2 regions of the Agreia sp. Leaf244 genome follow, and region 2 is predicted to be linked to the other one. Evidence: predicted binding sites of a transcription regulator. Region 2 holds the regulator's gene; the other holds the start of a gene.

The links. Region 2 encodes HspR, which represses chaperone genes until heat shock. Its sites were predicted from a motif close to AAGTTGAGTCNNNNNGACTCAACTT; they were not measured.
Region 1: a site for HspR is predicted at 1,711-1,735, ahead of ASF06_RS06960 (ATP-dependent Clp protease ATP-binding subunit). Genes of this name have one in related genera too.

The regions. Positions count from the first base shown of each region.
Region 1 is NZ_LMLX01000002.1:442,528-447,213, reverse strand. Features, by position in the region: gene ASF06_RS19690 (reverse transcriptase family protein) at 1-720, opposite strand, end outside; gene ASF06_RS19685 (hypothetical protein) at 918-1,448, opposite strand; gene ASF06_RS06960 (ATP-dependent Clp protease ATP-binding subunit) at 1,751-4,315, shown strand; gene ASF06_RS06955 (hypothetical protein) at 4,433-4,678, shown strand.
Region 2 is NZ_LMLX01000002.1:644,621-649,306, reverse strand. Features, by position in the region: gene dnaK (molecular chaperone DnaK) at 1-242, shown strand, start outside; gene ASF06_RS07850 (nucleotide exchange factor GrpE) at 245-889, shown strand; gene ASF06_RS07845 (DnaJ C-terminal domain-containing protein) at 980-1,966, shown strand; gene ASF06_RS07840 (heat shock protein transcriptional repressor HspR) at 2,035-2,445, shown strand; gene glpX (class II fructose-bisphosphatase) at 2,538-3,416, opposite strand; gene ASF06_RS07830 (GNAT family N-acetyltransferase) at 3,443-3,904, shown strand; gene ASF06_RS07825 (glycosyltransferase family 87 protein) at 3,925-4,686, opposite strand, start outside.

The DNA.
Region 1 (4,686 bases), 200 kb from region 2:
CGCCTCGGGGTACCCGGCCTGCCGGAACACGGAGTAGACGCGCCGGGCCGGCACTCGGGCGAAGAAGGTGCTGAGGTCGAGCGTGATGAGCGTGTGCGCGCCGACATGGGCCGATGCACCGGAGATGGCCGAGCGGCCGGGAACGAAGCCGTGTGCGGCGTCGTTCAGGGGGAGCGGGCCGAGGATGTCTCGGAGCACCCGTCGTTGCACCCGTCGCATGCGCGGCGTCGGAACCTCGAGCAGCCGGGGTGCTCGCCCGGGGCGCACGAGCCAGTCGTAGCTGTAGTGGTGCAGCCGGCCGCGCCGGGTTCGGCGGTTGAAGTGCGCGATGTCGGTGAGCCAGTCGAGCTGCCCTGACGTCACCTCGAGAAAGTCGGCGAGCTCGCCGAGGCCGTCGATGGATGGCACGGCCGCCGAGGTGGGGGCCATGCGCGCCGGCGCGGTTTCGAGATGCACAAGGGAGATCTCGCGCTGCGACTCGTGAGCCGATTCGAGCGCACCCTGGAATGCGGAGCTGTGTTCGATCCAGCGGGCGAGCTCGCGATGCGCGTCTCTCGGCGGGCGTCGATAGGCATCGAGAACCCCGTCGACGAGCGGCCACAGCCAGCCCGGACGTGACCCGAGTGCCCGGCCGCAGGCATCCACCAGCGGGTCGAATGCCCACTCGGGCGATGCGAGCAGGGCGTGCGAGAGCCCGGAGGCGAGGGCGGTACGCGTCACGCGGCCCCCGGCAGGATGGGGATGCGACGAACTGCGGGCGACCGATCGATCGGTGCGGGCACCCGGCCGCGCGAAGCGCGGTGTGGTGCCCGCGGTTGTGCGTTCTGGCTGGGAAGTGTGCCCCGGGGTGGCCCCGGAGAGAACGATCGTCTCGCGACGCCGTTCACCTCGCCCGCAGTCCGTCGCATCCACCCACGCTAACGGCAGCCTCCGACGCCGTCGAGCGCGGTTGTTCTCTTTGGCCACTGAGGTGCGGGAAAGATGTCTCGACGCCACTGCGATTGGTCGGCGCGGTGGTGGTCTCCCTGGTACTCCAGGGAGAGTTTGAGGTGGGGGTAGCAGAGGTCCACTCGGGCCAAGAACTTTCCCTTGGCCGAGAAGACACGCATGTTGACTGTCGGATCGGGCAGCCCCACGAGAATGATCGCGACACGCAGAAGCGATTCTCTCGGAGACTCCGCCCTGTCGGAGAGCATCCCGAGTGCGCGTCGAAGATTCCGGATGCCGCGGCTCGACGTGCAGGTGGACACGGCCCGTTCGAGCGCAGCTCGTGTCGTCTGAGGGAGCCGTCGAGCGATCAACTTGTCGCCAGCGGCCACGAGCTCGGGGAGGGTGAGTAGCGAAGCGAGGTCGCACCAGGTGCGTTCCGGTGTCGTGACGGGGAATCCGAATCGCTTGTCCCAGTCGCCGGAGCCGAAGGTCGCCGGGTCCGATGATTCCTTTTGCATCGACCGCACGCCGCGTCGCAAGAACAGAGACGTGCAGCTCGCGCGAGGTACCGAGCCGAAGCGGAAGAGGGATTCTGAAAACGGCCTCGGTGCACGCGGACTCATGCGCACATGGTGCCAACTTTCGAGTTCCCGCCGCTCCAGCTCTCCACAGGGAGCGTTGAGGTGCGGGAGATGGCCGCTTCATCGCGAATCGAAGCGGCCACACCCCGCACCTCGGCGTGCTCGGGGCGGTCGGGAATAGATCGCGCTCTGCTTTGTTGAGTTGAGTCGAAGGCACTCAAGTTTCACAGGAGGTTACTTTGCCCGATCGCTTCGACCCCAACTCTTCCCCCGACTCCGACGGAGCCGGGAGCAACTCATTCGACGAATTCCTCGCCCGCTACCTGCAGGGTGAGCGCGCCGCCCAGGCCGGGCGGTCCATAGACATCAGCCGACTCATGAGTCGGCGCACCCACGAGGTCCTCGCATCCGCGGGGCGCTTCGCCATCGAGCACGGCCACCGCGAGCTCGACGCGCTGCACATTCTGCGCGTGCTCGCCGAGACCGAGCCCGCGGCCGAGGTCATCGCCCGCCTCGGCGTGCGCCCGGCCGACATCGCGGACGCCGCAGAGCAGCGCCTGCCGCAGGCGCAGTCCGGCCAGGCCGACTCGGCCCCCGTGTTCACGCAGTCGGCCCAGCGCGCGCTGTTCCACGCCTACCAGGTGGCCCGCGCCTCCGGCTCGACCTACATCGACCCCGAGCACCTCTTCTTCGCGCTTGTGATCAGCCAGGATGCTCCTGCCGGTCAGGTACTGTCGGCCGCGGGCATCACGCCCGAGGCCCTGCAGTCCGGCCTGCGCGAGACCCTGGGCGAGCAGGCGCCGAGCGTTCAGTCCGACGCGCCCGACGCATCCACGACCCCGATGCTCGACAAGTTCGGAACCGACCTCACCGCCATGGCCCGCGACGGCGGCCTCGACCCCGTGATCGGCCGCGCCGACGAGATCGAGCAGACCGTCGAGATCCTGTCGCGCCGCACCAAGAACAACCCCGTTCTGATCGGTGAGGCCGGCGTGGGCAAGACCGCGATCGTCGAGGGCCTGGCCCAGCGCATCGCATCCGGCAACGTGCCCGAGCAGCTGCGCGACAAGCGCGTCGTGTCTCTCGACTTCCCGGCGATGCTCGGAGGCACCCGCTACCGCGGCGACTTCGAGGAGCGCCTCACCACGCTGATGGACGAGATCAGCGCCCACAAGACCGAGCTCATCGTGTTCATCGACGAGCTGCACACGGTCGTGGGCGCGGGCGGTTCGGGCGAGGGCGGCATGGATGCCGGAAACATCCTCAAGCCCCGGCTGGCCCGCGGCGAACTGCACGTGGTCGGTGCGACCACGCTCAAGGAGTACCGCTCGATCGAGAAGGATTCCGCCCTCGAGCGGCGCTTTCAGCCCGTTCACGTGGGCGAGCCCTCCATCGAGGACGCGGTCGCGATCCTGTCAGGGCTCCGCGGAGCCTACGAGGAGCACCACGGTGTGCGCTACACCGACGAGGCCGTCCGCGGCGCCGTCGAGCTGTCGGCGCGCTACGTCACCGACCGCTTCCTGCCAGACAAGGCGATCGACCTGATCGACCAGGCCGGCGCGCGACTGCGCCTGAAGCTCGGATCCCGCATCGACACCTCCGCCTTGCTCGAAGAGCTGAGCGAGCTCGAGGCGGCCAAGAACTCGGCCGTCTCCCTCGAGCACTACGAGGAGGCGTCGAGCCTGCGGGACCGTATCGAGTCCGTGCACGAGAAGCTGTCGGCCGCCAAGCCTGCGGCATCCGTTGTCGAGGCTGTCGTCGACGAGGCCGAGATCGCCGCCGTGATCTCTCGGGCGACCGGCATCCCCGCCGCCCGCCTTACCCAGGTCGATCGGGAGCGCCTCGCGGTGCTCGAAGACGAACTGCACGACCGTGTCGTCGGCCAGCACGACGCCGTCTCGGTCGTCGCCAAGGCCGTGCGCCGCAACCGCACCGGCATGGGCGACGCCAACCGGCCCGTGGGCAGCTTCCTGTTCCTCGGCCCGACCGGCGTCGGCAAGACCGAGCTCGGCAAGGCGCTGGCCTCGTCGCTGTTCGGCGACGACAAGGCGATGGTGCGCTTCGATATGAGCGAGTTCGGCGAGCGTCACACGATGTCGCGCCTCGTCGGATCCCCTCCCGGATACGTCGGCTACGACGAGGCAGGGCAGCTCACCGAGCGAGTTCGGCGCAACCCGTACTCCGTGGTGCTCTTCGACGAGATCGAGAAGGCTCACCCCGACGTCTTCAACCTGCTCCTGCAGGTTCTCGACGACGGACGCCTGACCGACGGCCAGGGTCGCACGGTCGACTTCCGCAACACGGTCATCATCATGACGTCGAACATCGGCTCGGAGTTCCTCGCGAGCCGCGGAGGCCCCATCGGCTTCGCCGCACCCAACGCCGCCGACGGCTTCGGCGACGACAAGGCGCTGCGCGACCGGGTGATGGGCAAGCTGCGTGAGGCCATGCGCCCCGAGTTCATCAACCGCATCGACGAGATCGTGCTGTTCACGAAGCTCGACCGGCCGCAACTGCGACAGATCGTGGCCCTGCTTCTGGATGCGACGCGGTCGCGTCTCGCGGCACGGAACGTCTCGTTCGACATCAGCGAGTCGGCCATCGACTGGATCGCCGAGAACGGCTACGAGCCCGAGTACGGCGCTCGCCCGCTGCGCCGGGTGATCCAGCGCGAGGTCGACGACCGCATCGCCGAGCTGCTCGTCGGCTCTGCGGTTCTGGATGGCGGCGGAGTCTCGGTCGACGTCATCGACGGCCGCCTCAGCGTTGTCTCGGCCACCGCGGAGGTGCCGCTCGCGGCATAGTCCGAGAGGCCGAGATACTACGAGAATGCCCAGTCCGCGCAATCCCTGCGGGCTGGGCGTTCTCGCGTGTCACAGTGGCGGCAGCCCTCTTCGGGCTCCTGACGAAAGGTCGCCATCATGGCAAAGAAAGTCATCGAGAAAGCCGGGTTCAACCCGATCCGCACAGCTCACGACCTCGGGCTGCGCAGCGAGTACGCCTACCTGGCGGGCTTCGCGTCGATCGGTCTCGCCCTCGTCGCCTGGCTCGCGTCGCGGGCCAAGAAGTCCGACGACAAGGCGCAGTCCGACCGCTGGGGAATCTTCATCGGCCACTGGGCGCCGACGTTCTTCGCGATCGGCCTCGCGCTGAAGACCGAGGAGTAGCCGGCAGC
Region 2 (4,686 bases):
CCGACGTCGACGAGCTGAAGACGGCACTCGCCGGAGAAGACAACGACGAGGCCGTGAAGGTCGCGTTCGACAAGCTCAACGAGAGCCAGGGCAAGCTGGGCGAGGCCATCTACGCCTCGAGCCAGGCCGACGCAGCCGCCGAAGGCGACGCGCCGACCGACGCACCTCAGGACGCCCCGTCTGACGAAGACGTGGTCGACGCCGAGGTTGTCGAAGACGACGAGCCCTCGAAGGACAAGTAACCATGACGGATCAGAACTCGTTCCCTGAGCCTGTCGAAGGGGAGGAAGCGGCTTCGGCGGCGGGCCCCTCGACAGGATCGGGGAGCGATTCTCCAGCCACCGAACCGATCATCGAGGGAGAGTTCATCGAGGCCGAGGGCCCCGATGTCGAGACCTCGCTGAGCGACGCCGACCTGAGCTTCCTCGAAGACGCCTCCTCTGCGTCGTCGTCGACGGCCTCCGACGAGGTGCTCGCTGCAGAACGGCTCGCCGACCTGCAGCGGGTCACCGCGGAGTACGCCAATTACCGCAAGCGCACCGAGGCGAACCGAGAGGTCGAGCGGGAGCGCACCGTCGGCGAGGTCGTCAAGGTCCTGCTTCCGGTGCTCGACGATCTCGACCGTGCCGAGAAGCACGGCGACCTCGGCGACGGGCCGTTCGCATCCATCGCGCAGAAGCTGCGCGGCGGCACCGAGCGTCTGGGACTGAAGCCGTTCGGAGCCGCGGGCGATGCCTTCGACCCGCAGCTGCACGAGGCGATCTTCCAGCAGCCGTCGGCCGATGTCGAGGTCGAGACGGTAGCCGACGTCGTCGAGACGGGCTACTACCTCGGCTCCACGCTTCTGCGTGCAGCCAAGGTCGTCGTCTCGACTCCGGTCAGCGCGTAACACACAACCTGGTAGAGCCCCTTCGACAGGCTCGGGGAACGACCCGTTCCCCGAGCCTGTCGAAGGGCACCACTGATCAACAAGGAAAAAATGGCCAGCCAGGATTGGTTCGACAAGGACTTCTACAAGGTGCTCGGCGTCTCGAAAGACATCTCCGAGGCCGAGCTCAAGAAGACGTATCGCAAGCTCGCGCGTCAGTACCACCCCGACTCCAACCCCGGCGATCCCAAAGCCGAGGCCAAGTTCAAAGAGATCTCCGAGGCAAACTCGGTGCTGTCCGATCCTGAGCAGCGCAAGGAGTACGACCAGATCCGCGCCATGGGCTCAGGGGCCCGCTTCCAGGCTCCCGGCCAGCAGGGCGGCGGATTCGAAGACGTCTTCGGCGGAATGTTCGGCGGCGGCGGAGGCGGCCGCGGAGGCCAGCAGTACACCTACACCCAGCCCGGTGCCGGCAGCCAGTACGACGACCTGCTCGGAGGCCTCTTCGGCGGATCGTCCGGAGGCTTCCGCGGTTTCGGCGGACCGACCCGTGGCCGCGACGTCACGGCCCGCGCCACCATCGACTTCCTCACGGCCACCAAGGGCGACACGATCAAGCTGCAGACCGCAGACGGGCGCCCGATCACCGTGAAGATCCCGGCCGGCGTCTCCGACGGCCAGAAGATCAAATTGCGCGGCAAGGGTGAGGGCAGTCCCGACGGGGGCGAGCCAGGCGATATCGTCTTGACCGTGACTGTGCGCAAACACCCCGTATTCGAACGCGACGGGTTGAACCTGCGCGTGAACGTTCCCGTGACCTTCGTCGAGGCGACGCTCGGGGCGACGATCGAGGTTCCGACCCTCGGCGGCGAGCCCGTCAAGCTCAAGGTCGCACCCGGCACACCCTCCGGGCGCGTGCTGCGGGTGAAGGGAAGAGGCGTCGAGACGTCGAAGGGCACCGGCGACCTGCTCGCCGTGGTGCAGGTGGCGGTTCCCGCGCACCTCAGCCCCGAGGCCCGCGAGGCGCTCGAGGCGTTCCACGCGGTCGAGCCGCAGGAGAACCCGCGCCTCGAGCTGCTCTCCAAGGCGCACGAGTAACCTCTCGCGTCGTCACCGCACCCTCACCGGGGGTCTCCCTCGCAACCCCTCGTACAGAAAGGCAGGCCATGGACGAGAACTCACCGATGTTCGCGATCGCCATGGCCGCCGAACTGGCCGGCATGCATCCGCAGACCCTGCGCCAGTACGACCGCATCGGGCTCGTGAGCCCCACCCGCACGGCGGGCAAGTCGCGTCGCTATTCGATGCGCAACGTGGTGCAGCTGCGCGAGGTCGCGCGTCTCTCGGCGGAGGGCGTGAGTCTCGAGGGCATCGCCCGCATCCTGACCCTCGAGAACCAGGTGAGCGCCCTCACCGGCCGAGTCCGCGAGCTCGAGAGCGCCCTCGCCGACGAACTGCTCAACCGGCCCAACCGCCGGGTCTTCGCCGCCGACGTGCAGGGCGACGTGGTGTCGCTCAAGCACGGAACGCGCACGGCGCGCCGCACAGAAGTCGTGATCTGGCGCCCCACCGACTAGCTGGTCTCGATACGCTCGTACCTCGCTACTCGACTGGCGCAGCGAGTGTGCTGGTCGGGTAGGCCGCTCGCGGCCGTCGCGAGGCCGACCTGTCAGGTGACCGGGGTCGACACGAAGAGAACTCGGTCGCTCCCCACCAACTCGTCGAGGGTGAAGACGCGGTGCAGGTCGTGGCCCGCAGCGATGGCCGCGGCCCGCTGAGACTCCGACTGCGGATCCAGGCGGCCCTGCATGAACCCGCCGAGCGAGCGCACCGCGCACGCCGCGATGATCCCCTCGGGAGTGCCGCCCGTTCCCATCACGGCGTCGATGCCCGAGCCCGGGGTGGCCGCCGCGATCGCGATCGACACGTCGCCCTCTCCCACCAGGTGCACGCGCACGCCGAGCCCGCGCAGTTCGGCGACGACGGATGCGTGCCGCGGCTTGTCGAGAACGCCCACGACGAGGTCGTCGATCGGCTTGCCGAGAGCGTCGGCGAGCCGCGTCGCATTCTGCGTGGCCGACGCGAGCACATCGAGCACCCCGACCGCCGCCGCGCCCGCGATGAGCTTCTGCATGTAGAACACGTCGCGCGGGTCGAACATGCTCCCGCGCGGTGCGAGCGCGATCACGGCCACCGCTCCCGGAAGGTTCTCCGCCGCGAGCCGCGTACCGTCGAGCGGGTCGACCGCCACATCGCACACCGGGCCCGCGCCTGTGCCGAGCCGCTCGCCGTTCGCGAGCATCGGGGCCTCGTCCTTCTCACCCTCGCCGATCACGACCGTACCGTCGAACGGGGCCCGGCCCAGGGCATCCCGCATCGCCGCGACGGCAAGCTCGTCGACGCCGTTCTTGTCGCCCGACCCCACGAGGGGCAGGCAGGCGGATGCCGCGGCCTCGGTCGCGCGAACGATGGCGGCCACGAGATCGTCGGGATAGTTGTGGGCCCCCACGACGGTGGTGGGGGCGAGGGGCGGCGTCGGCAGGGGCATGACTGAAAAGGGTAGCGTTGTCGCCCGTGAGCACTGCATCGATCGAGATCCGAGACACGGCATTCGACCACCCCGATTCCGAGGCGTTGCGAGCCGCGCAGCGCATCGAGATCGACGCGCGCTACGGCGGTGACACCGAGCCGGGAACCAAGCCGTCGGCATCCGATGTGCCCGTCTTCGTCGTCGCCTACGACGAGTCCGGAAGACCCGTGGGGTGCGGCGGCCTGCGACAGCTCGACGATGTCAGCGCCGAGATCAAGCGCATGTTCGTGACGCCGGATGCGCGCGGCACGGGTGTGTCGGTTGCGGTGCTGCGCGCCCTCGAGGAGCGGGCTCGCAGCCGCGGCTGGAGCACCCTGCGGCTCGAGACGGGCACGGCGCAGCCCGACGCCGTTCGCTTCTACGAGCGTGAGGGGTACACGCTCATTCCGAACTTCGGAGCCTACGCGGGAGCCGCCGAGTCGCTCTGCTACGAGCGCCGCCTCTAGACGGTCAGGCGGTCAGGCCGTCAGGCGGTCAGGCGCGCCCGGCGCTGCTCGCGCTCGCGCGCCCTGCGCTCGAAGCGGGGCTCCGCGCCGGCCGCCCGGGCCCCGAGCGACACGAGTTCGCGCACGGCCCAGCCGAGCAGCACCACGAGCAGAACGTTGCGGGCGGTGAGCAGCAGCGCCACCCCGGGATCTCCCGCGATGAGCGGCATGTAGAGGATCGGGAACACGAACGTGGTGAGCACCGAGATGGCCACCATGAGCAGCGCGGGCGTTCTCCAGGCGCGCCATCCGTGCGTGATTCCCACGGCGATGATCGGCGCCAGCCAGAGCATGTACTGCGGTGAGCCCACCTTGTTGAACACGACCACCGTGGTGGCGAGCGCCAGGGACGCGACAAGTAGCAGCCTCTGGGTCTGAGCGCCACGGTGCTTGGCCCACACCACGAGGGCGAGCACGCCGACGACGGCCAGCGCCATGGCCGGCGTCATCAGCGAAATGGCGATGTGGTCGTAGGGGCCGACGACCTCACGGGTGGCGATCTCCGTGTTGTTGATGATGTGGCTGCCCGGCCTGTTCAGGATCGCGAGCCAGAGCCACGGCGTTGTCACGGGAGCCTCGAGCTGAAGGCCGCGCGCGGTCTGCATCTGCGCGAAGCCGAGAAGGTAGTGCAGGCCGCCGAAGGCCCACACGATGGCGGCGACCCCCACCGAGAACACGGCTCCGGTCGCGACCGCGATGCGGCGGCGCGGAAACGCCCCGATGATGGCCAGGAAGATCGCGGC